Regions from separate parts of the Brenneria sp. L4-2C genome, predicted to be linked through region 4. Evidence: predicted binding sites of a transcription regulator. Region 4 holds the regulator's gene; each other region holds the start of a gene.
What was found. Region 4 encodes PurR, which represses purine synthesis genes. Its sites were predicted from a motif close to CANGCAAACGTTTGCNTG; they were not measured.

Region 1: gcvT (glycine cleavage system aminomethyltransferase GcvT) is a predicted target of PurR. The motif match lies at 1,188-1,205, and genes of this name have one in related genera.
Region 2: ABRZ26_RS10575 (NCS2 family permease) is a predicted target of PurR. The motif match lies at 989-1,006, and genes of this name have one in related genera.
Region 3: purT (formate-dependent phosphoribosylglycinamide formyltransferase) is a predicted target of PurR. The motif match lies at 824-841, and genes of this name have one in related genera.

The regions. Positions count from the first base shown of each region.
Region 1 is NZ_JBEIAC010000005.1:185,462-187,669, reverse strand. Features, by position in the region: gene gcvT (glycine cleavage system aminomethyltransferase GcvT) at 42-1,142, opposite strand; gene ABRZ26_RS10375 (alpha/beta hydrolase) at 1,572-2,208, opposite strand, start outside.
Region 2 is NZ_JBEIAC010000005.1:227,154-229,361, reverse strand. Features, by position in the region: gene ABRZ26_RS10575 (NCS2 family permease) at 1-876, opposite strand, end outside; gene lpxP (kdo(2)-lipid IV(A) palmitoleoyltransferase) at 1,299-2,208, opposite strand, start outside.
Region 3 is NZ_JBEIAC010000001.1:550,224-552,431, forward strand. Features, by position in the region: gene ABRZ26_RS02625 (S9 family peptidase) at 1-669, opposite strand, end outside; gene purT (formate-dependent phosphoribosylglycinamide formyltransferase) at 884-2,062, shown strand; gene ABRZ26_RS02635 (bifunctional 4-hydroxy-2-oxoglutarate aldolase/2-dehydro-3-deoxy-phosphogluconate aldolase) at 2,132-2,208, opposite strand, start outside.
Region 4 is NZ_JBEIAC010000001.1:14,886-17,093, forward strand. Features, by position in the region: gene cfa (cyclopropane fatty acyl phospholipid synthase) at 1-343, opposite strand, end outside; gene purR (HTH-type transcriptional repressor PurR) at 694-1,725, opposite strand; gene cydH (cytochrome bd-I oxidase subunit CydH) at 2,102-2,191, shown strand.

The sequences.
Region 1 (2,208 bases), on a different contig from region 4:
TATCGACGCCGCTGGCTGCTTCTGAAACCGCGGGGATAGCGTTAATATTGCACAATCGGTTTGCCGGCGCGCACAAAGCCGGGTTTGGTGACATGCACCGGGAGTTCACGGTTACGGATCTGGACAATCGCCTGTTCGCCGATCCCGCTCGGAACGCGCGCCAGCGCAATACTCAACCCCAGCGTGGGTGAAAAAGAGCCGCTGGTAATCACGCCTTCCCGCATCACGCCTTCGCTATCGGTAAAACGTACGGGTAACTCATTGCGCAACACGCCTTTTTCGGTCATCACCAAACCGACCAACTGCTCAGTGCCTTTTTCACGCTGCCGCTCCAACGCTTCACGCCCGATAAACTGGCGTTCTTCCGGCTGCCAGGCGATGGTCCAGCCCATATTGGCGGCCAGCGGCGAAACGCCTTCGTCCATATCCTGTCCGTAGAGGTTCATGCCGGCTTCCAGCCGCAGCGTGTCGCGCGCGCCCAATCCGCATGGCTTAACCCCGACGGACAGAAGCTGTCGCCACAACGCGACAACCTGCTCCTTCGGCAGCGCGATTTCATAGCCGGCTTCACCAGTATAACCCGTTGTCGCGATGAAAAAATCGTCGACCTGAACGCCGAAAAACGGCTTCATACCTGCGATTTTCGCCCGCTGGGCCTCGTTGAGCAGACGCTGTACCTTTGCCTGCGCCTGCGGCCCCTGCACGGCCACCAGAGCCAGATCCTCGCGTTCGCGGACATCGACCATAAAAGGCTCGGCGTGCCGGACGATCCAGGCTAAGTCTTTCTCACGGGTGGCCGAATTGACCACCAGACGAAAATAGTCTTCCGTCATGAAATAAACGATCAGATCGTCGATAACCCCGCCGGAGGCATTCAGCATACCGGTATAAAGCGCTTTGCCGGGCTGGGTGAGTTTGGCGACATCGTTCGCCAGCAGATAACGCAGAAACTCGCGGGTTCGCACGCCGTGCAAATCCACGATGGTCATATGAGATACATCAAACATACCGGCATCACGACGTACGATGTGATGCTCGTCAAGCTGAGAGCCGTAATGCAGCGGCATCATCCAGCCGTGAAAATCAACCATTTTGGCACCGTCCGTCAGGTGCTGTTGATACAACGGAGTCTGCTTAGCCATGTCTTCCCTCTGTTCGTAGCTCTGCGTTCGGGCGATCGCCACCGCCGCGCAAACGATATCTTGATAATGAACTTACCACCGAAACGTCGGTTAAACTATCCCCACAGGCATAAGATAATCTATATGGAAAATGCTTCGACCCATGCAAGGTGAAACCACCGACAATAGATAAATCCTCCAAAAAATAATCACTCACTGGCATAAAACCAATGCAATTTGGAGAAAAGATGAAATCATTGATATGAAAAATGGATTGTCTGCCGATCGCCAGCGCAAAGAAAACGCCCAACGCATTATTTAAACTAATGCGAAAAATGCAGCAAAATTAGATTATTTCAACCAAAACGCCGCCTGGCATAAACAGGGTATTGAAATGAAGGCGCGCTCTCCACGCCCTTAACAGATCGACTTATCCGGCGGCGTTTTTGGTTATTGCGGGATCTTTCCGTCAATACGCTGCATCAGATAAGGGAAAAACGGATTGGAGGACAATCGCAGCAGGGTGTCCAGATCCACGACCAGCACCGAACGCTCGCCCCGCGCCGCGATCGTCCCCAGCGGCAGGCCGAACTCGCGGGGATTCTGCGAAAAACGGCCATACAGGGAGTCCGTATCCGGGAAAGGCAGAGCGACGTGCGAGAGCGAGTACACATCGCGCGGGTAATCAATCCCCAGCGCGCGGGAACCGCCCTGCGCTTCTCCCGCTTGTACATCGAAGGCGACGGCATGCGCGCTGTCCGGGGCGGCATTGGTGATTACCGTCGTGTCATAGCGGCGCGGCGCGGGCGGCAACAGTTGGCTGGCGGCGCGATCCGCCGAATCCCGCAGCAGCGGTCCGAAATTGATAGTGCGATTGACGTCAAACAGCACCAGTTGGCTGCCGTTCGCCGGCAAGAGATTATAAAACGACGAGATCACCGCCTGCGTGCTCACCGTAAAATCCATCACCGACTGAAAAGTCAGCACCGGCGGCAATTGTTGCAGCGTATGTTGCTGCGCTTTACGGGTGAGCTGCCCCTGGAGTTCGTGGGTTAATAACCAGGACTGGCGAGCCCCGTTAACCGGA
Region 2 (2,208 bases), on a different contig from region 4:
CAGCAGATTAGCCTGACCGGCAACCGCGCGGATCGTGCCGGTCGCATCAAATACCGCCGTCATCACCAGCGCCAACACGCTGGGCAGCACGACCGGCTGCAACGCGCCCAGAATATCCAGACTGAAAATCAGAGAAGTGCCGTTTTCGTCGCTCAGACTCGGCCAGGCAAACCAGCCCTGATATTTCACATTCGGATCGAAGATCAGACCGAGAATGGAAATGGCGACGATCACCAGCAAAATGCCGCCCGGAACGCGACGCTTTTCCAACCCGATGGTGGCCGCCAACCCCAGCAACGCCATGATAACCGGGAAAGAAGTAAAGTCGCCCAGCGCCACCGGCAAACCATCAATCGGGTTTTTAATCACCAGACCGATGCCGTTGGCGGCAATAATCAGTAAAAACAAACCGATACCGATTCCGGTGCCGTGCGCCACCCCAAGCGGGAGATTGCGCAGGATCCAGGTACGGATCCCGGTGGCGGAAATGAGGGTGAACAAAACCCCCATCAGGAAAATCGCCCCCAACGCCACCGGAATGCTAATCTGCTGACCCAATACCAGACTAAATGCCGTGAAGGCGGTCAGAGAAATCGCACAACCGATAGCCATCGGCAGGTTCGCCCACAGCCCCATCAGCAGTGAACCCAATCCGGCGACCAGACAGGTTGCGACGAAGACGGCTGCCGGCGGAAAGCCCGCCTTGCCCAACATGCCCGGAACGACAATCACCGAGTAGACCATGGCCAGAAATGTGGTTAGCCCGGCCAGGACTTCCTGACGGACGTTGCTGCCACGCTGGGTTATTTTAAAAAATGCATCAAGCGCGCCATGCGGACGTGCCGCATCATCAGCCTGACGAGTGGTATTTGACATGCTGTTATCCCCTGAAATGCCATTATTATTAAGGTAAATCGTAGGCTGTTCGCCCAGTCTTGCGCTGAGTATGCGTCAGTACCGCCGACACACCCTGAACCCCGAGATTATGCACGCAAACGATTACCCCGTTCGCTGCAAAAAAGCAAAGTTTTGCCGAATTATTCGAAGCCTTTGATTATCCTGCTTCCCCGGCGTCCATTTCAACTGATCAGCAAGACTATTTACCTATCGCCAACGGCGAAATGAGGTTTACCGCGCGCCATTATCCGCTCAGCGTAAAATGGCTGCCCGCGGGCAGCCATTTTAGATGGTTGAGTAACTGAGCGACGAAATCAAAACGGCAGGAAGGGAATAGAAGAAGAAAAATTTGACCGTTCGACGCGCATTTCAAACTTTACCCAACAAAATCATTATTCCGATCAGGCATATAGCGAGACTTCCCCGCTCGGTCGCGTTTTAAAGCGGCGATGCAGCCAAAGGTATTGCTCAGGTGCGCGCATGATCTCTTTTTCCACCACCTTATTCATATAGCAGGCGGCTTCATGCTCGTCGTGGTAGGGGTAATCCTGTAATTCAGGCTGAATCACCAGCTTATACCCGGAAGCCCGCGGCTTACGGATTAAGACGATGGTGATCATTGACGGCTTCGCCAGGCGGGCAATCGTAAAGGTGCCGCTGGTGGTCGCCGCATTTTTCACGGCAAAGAACGGGGCGAAAATGCTGCCTTTCGGACCATAGTCCTGATCGGGAGCAAACCATACCACCTCTCCGCGTTTCAGCGCATGCACCATGCCGCGCAGATCCCGACGCTCGATCATCGCCTTGTTGGAACGCGAGCGGCCCCAGGTTTGCACCAACTCCATCACTTTATTGTTGTGGGGACGGTACATCGCCATCATCGGCTGACACAGCCCCATCGCCCTGCCGCCCAGCTCCAGCGACATAAAGTGAATGCCAATCGCCATCACGCCCTGCCCTTTGGCACACGCCTGCTGCAAATTATCCAGTCCCGATACATCAAACCAGTGGCGAACGCGGCGATCCGACCAAAACCAGGCCATCCCCGTTTCCACCAGCGCCATCCCCAGTGAAGAGAAGTTATTGACGATCATCGCCTCTCGCTCTTCAACTGAGATATTGGGAAAACACAGTTCAAGATTACGCCGGGCGATGGACACCCTGCGTTTTAGAAAAAGTCGGGAAAAACGGCCGGCGCTACTGCCGATTTTCATCAGTAACGGATAAGGCAGTTGAACCAACAGGAATAGAACGCCTAAACCAAACCAGGTGAACCAGTAACGCGGATGGAGTAACGATCGGGTAAATTTT
Region 3 (2,208 bases), 540 kb from region 4:
GTAGGTATCATCCTTTTCTTCATAAACCAGCTCATCGCCTGCCGGATCGCTGCCCAGCCGATGGCGATAAACCTGGTAGGGCAGCAATGTTTGCGGGTGTTTGCGCACGTAGTAGAGAACGCGGGAATCGGCCGACCATTCCGCCCCGGAAGAGACTTTCTCAATAACGTCGGGCAACCATTCGCCGCTTTTCAGATCGCGAAAGCGAATGTCATACTGCCGACGAGAGAGAAAATCTTCCGATAACGCTAAAATCTGATTGTCAGGGCTGACTTCCAATAGCCCCAGGCTATAGAACTCATGATTTTCCGCCCGCTGATTTGCATCCAGCAGCGTTTCCCATTCATCCGTCGCCTGCTCGGGCTGACGCCGGTAAATAGGGTATTCCTTCCCCGGTTCATAGCGACTCTGATAGCGGTAGCCATTTCTGACATAGGGAACCGACATATCCTCCGACGGTATTCGGGCGACCATTTCCTGATAGAGTGATTGTTTCAGTTCTTCCTGCGGCGCCATCACCGCACCGCTATAGTCATTCTCCTGCTGAAGATAGGCCAATATATCGGGATCGGTCCTTTCGTCGTCGCGCAGCCAGTAGTAGTTATCAATGCGTGTGTCGTTATGGATAGTCAACGGATGCGGTCTTTTTGCTGCTTGCGGTGCGATCATAGTGGTCCTTCTGCTGTTAAGTAACGCCGGTGGTTCAGGGATAAAACCTTCTGAAATCAAGAGTGGCACGATTACCCGGCGATGCCAAGCCGAGAGGAATGATTGCCGTTGCGTATCTGCGACGGCGTGATGCGTCGCCGTCGCCTCGGATGCGTACGCAAACGTTTTCGTTTATACTGCGCCCATTTTTCACAATCAGATCAGGTATAGCACTATGTTAACGATTGGAACCGCCCTGCGTACTGATGCCACGCGCGTGATGCTGCTGGGCTCCGGCGAGTTAGGCAAAGAAGTGGCGATCGAGTGCCAGCGGTTAGGTCTGGAGGTTATCGCGGTCGATCGCTATGCCGATGCGCCGGCCATGCAGGTCGCGCATCGAAGCCATGTCATTAACATGCTGGACGGTGAAGCGCTGAAGGCATTGGTTGAAGCTGAACGCCCTGACTATATCGTGCCTGAAATTGAGGCGCTGGCCACCGATATGTTGGTAAAGCTTGAACAGCAAGGACACCGCGTCGTACCCTGCGCGCAGGCGACCCTGCTGACAATGAATCGCGAAGGTATTCGCCGCCTGGCCGCCGAAACTCTGGGCGTTCCCACCTCCCGCTACCGCTTTGCCGATAGCGAAGCGAACTTTCGCCAGGCCGTGGCGGAAATCGGTTATCCCTGCATCGTGAAACCGGTGATGAGTTCATCCGGCAAAGGGCAAAGTCTGATCCGGGAAGCCCGGCAGTTGGATAAAGCCTGGCAATATGCTCAGCAAGGCGGGCGTGCCGGCGGTGGACGGGTTATCGTTGAAGGTCTGGTTAATTTCGATTTTGAAATCACCCTGCTGACCATCCAGGCGGTGGATGGCATCCACTTCTGCGCCCCGATCGGCCACCGCCAGGAAGATGGCGATTACCGCGAGTCATGGCAACCGCAGCAAATGAGCGAATTGGCGCAGACGCGGGCGCGGAAAATAGCGGGCGACGTGGTTAAGGCGCTCGGCGGCTACGGGTTATTCGGCGTTGAATTGTTCGTCTGCGGCGACGAAGTGATTTTCAGCGAAGTTTCCCCGCGCCCGCATGATACCGGCATGGTGACGATGATCTCTCAGGATCTGTCAGAATTCGCGCTGCATGTGCGCGCATTCCTCGGGCTGCCGATCGGCGCCATTCGTCAGTACGGCGCCGCCGCCTCTGCGGTGATCCTGCCCGAACTGGAAAGCCGGAATGTTCGCTATCAGGGGTTAGAGAACGCGCTGCATCCCTATACGCAGATCCGTCTGTTCGGCAAGCCCGAAATCAGCGGTAAACGCCGTATGGGCGTTGCGCTGGCCAGCGCGCCGACCGCAGACGAAGCCGTGGCGTTAGCGAAAAAAGCCGCGTCCGCCGTGAAGGTCAGTGGTTAAGTTTTACTGAGAGGGTCAAAAGCCCCCCATAGGACATGGGTGGCTTGCATCAAACGAGGAAGGACTGCCTTATGCTTGCGCGCCGGCTACCGCTTCACGCGCCAGCTCAGTAATGCGCGCATAATCGCCGCTTTCCAGCGCATCGT
Region 4 (2,208 bases):
CGCGTCTTTTGGATTGCAGATTGATCAGTCTTGCGGCGGCAACGCGCAAAATGTCTTTCATATGATGGGGGACTTTTTTATCCAGACCGGCGCGTAATATGCGGTGAAAGAACATATCCAGCCGTTCGCATTCCCACCATCCGTCCATGTAGCTTTCACCCAATCCTAATGAGCCTTCACGCAACACGCGTTTGAAAAAATCGGGATTTTTAATCTTTATATCAAAAGGGCGGGAGCCGTTGATTTTGATATCGGCCATGTCCAGCATTTCACGCACAATTTGAAACCAGGAGTTGCCATGGCTCTCCAGTCCTTCTACATCCTCTATACACGATGAACTCATAATTTCTCCCTACCTTGCCGCTCACGGTGAAAACTGCAAGGAAAGCATAGACAATTTTTTACCCATTATCGGCATCGGTGGGTATCACCCATCGTCTACCCTCTGAATAACAAGAGGAAAATGAAGAGAAAAAGCCGGTACGCAAATACGTAGAGGCACTCATCCTTAAAATAAACGCGCACATCCAATATGCGCTCACACTATATAAGGATAGTGAATAAAGAGATTAATATGGTTGTTGTCGTCGAATTGCTGATCAGTTTAGGACTGCTTCAGCCAGGGTACAAGCATAAATTGGCTGAAGCAGCGTAGCGGCTAGAGGGTATAGCGGCAGATAAATGCGTGGGTGCTCAGGAATAACGCCGGTAATCGCGGAATGGGCCATCGGCGACGGAACGACGTTCTATCAGCGAAGGATGAACCTCAATAACCTGGGCGTCTTCGCGCTTACTGGTAATTCGGTCCAAAAGCATCGATAAGGCCGATTGTCCCAACCGTTCTTTCGGCTGGTGGATGGTGGTCAGCGCCGGGGTGAAAAAACGGGCATGACGAACATTGTCGTAGCCAATGACCGAGATATCCTGGGGAACGTGTAGCCCCAGTTCGTCCGCCGCGCAGATAGCGCCCATGGCCATAATATCCCCGCCGCAGAAAACCGCCGTGGGACGATGTTTCTGCGCCAGAATCTGGTGCATCGCCTTATAGCCGGATTCGGGTTCAAAGTCGCCCCGTACGATCCATTCATCGTGAATCTGAATATCGGCGTCGTGCAGCGCTTTTAAAAAGCCAAGATAGCGTCCGCTGCCGGTATTGCGCTCAAGAATGCCATGAATGGCGCCGATTTCCCGGTGACCGCGTTCGATAAGATAACGGCCCGCCATATAACCGCCTTCAAACGCGTTATCAATAATGGTGTCGGTAAAATCGCTGTGAGCCTGTCCCCAATCCATCACCACCATCGGAATACTGCGATAGTCTTCCAGCATGGCAAGGAGTTCGGGCGGATATTCCGCGCACATCACCAGCAATCCGTCGACGCGCTTTTGCGCCAGCATGGAAAGGTAGGCGCGCTGTTTATCGATGTCGTTATGCGAATTACACAAAATCATCGTATAGCCTTTGGCGTAGCAACCGTTTTCAACGGCTTCAATGATTTCCGCAAAGTAGGGCGCTTCGCTGGAGGTCGCCAACAGACCGATAGTCCTTGTATTATTCACTTTAAGACTGCGGGCCACGGCGCTGGGCGAATAGTGTAATTCTTTGATGGCGGCCCTGACGGCGGCTTTGGTTTCTTCGGCGACGAAACGTGTTTTATTTATCACATGCGATACGGTTGTGGTCGAAACGCCTGCGCGCTTTGCCACATCTTTGATCGTTGCCATGTAAAAGTGACTCCTAACCGACTCATTACAGTCGTATATATATTGTTAATCGTTTGCCTGCGTTTAACGTTCTCTTTCCAGATAAAAAAACAGAATTTTAGAAGGAGAATGCCGAATGTTATACCTGAAGGGGCAAGGCGGACTTTCTCGACCAATACGCGGCGTGTCGTCAAACAGCGAATTTTGTCCGATTTGACAGAAAAGTGAAAGCAGTAATTTATATTATTAGTGATACGCCGCCCTCAGTTTTTTCGGGCAAACCCGGCAACAGCGGCTATTGTTATACAAGATGCCGCTTTAGCCCGATGTTGAATGCAAGGCGCTAAAGAGGGTCAATATTTTCTTCTGATAATTCTTATACGCAAAGGAGATACCGATGGATGCCGACCTGAAGATTTCGCTGCTGGCCACCGTTGGGGCGCTGTTGCTGGTTGTCGTATTCAGTTTTGCCGCCGTATTGAATTAATTGAAACCAAGCGTTCG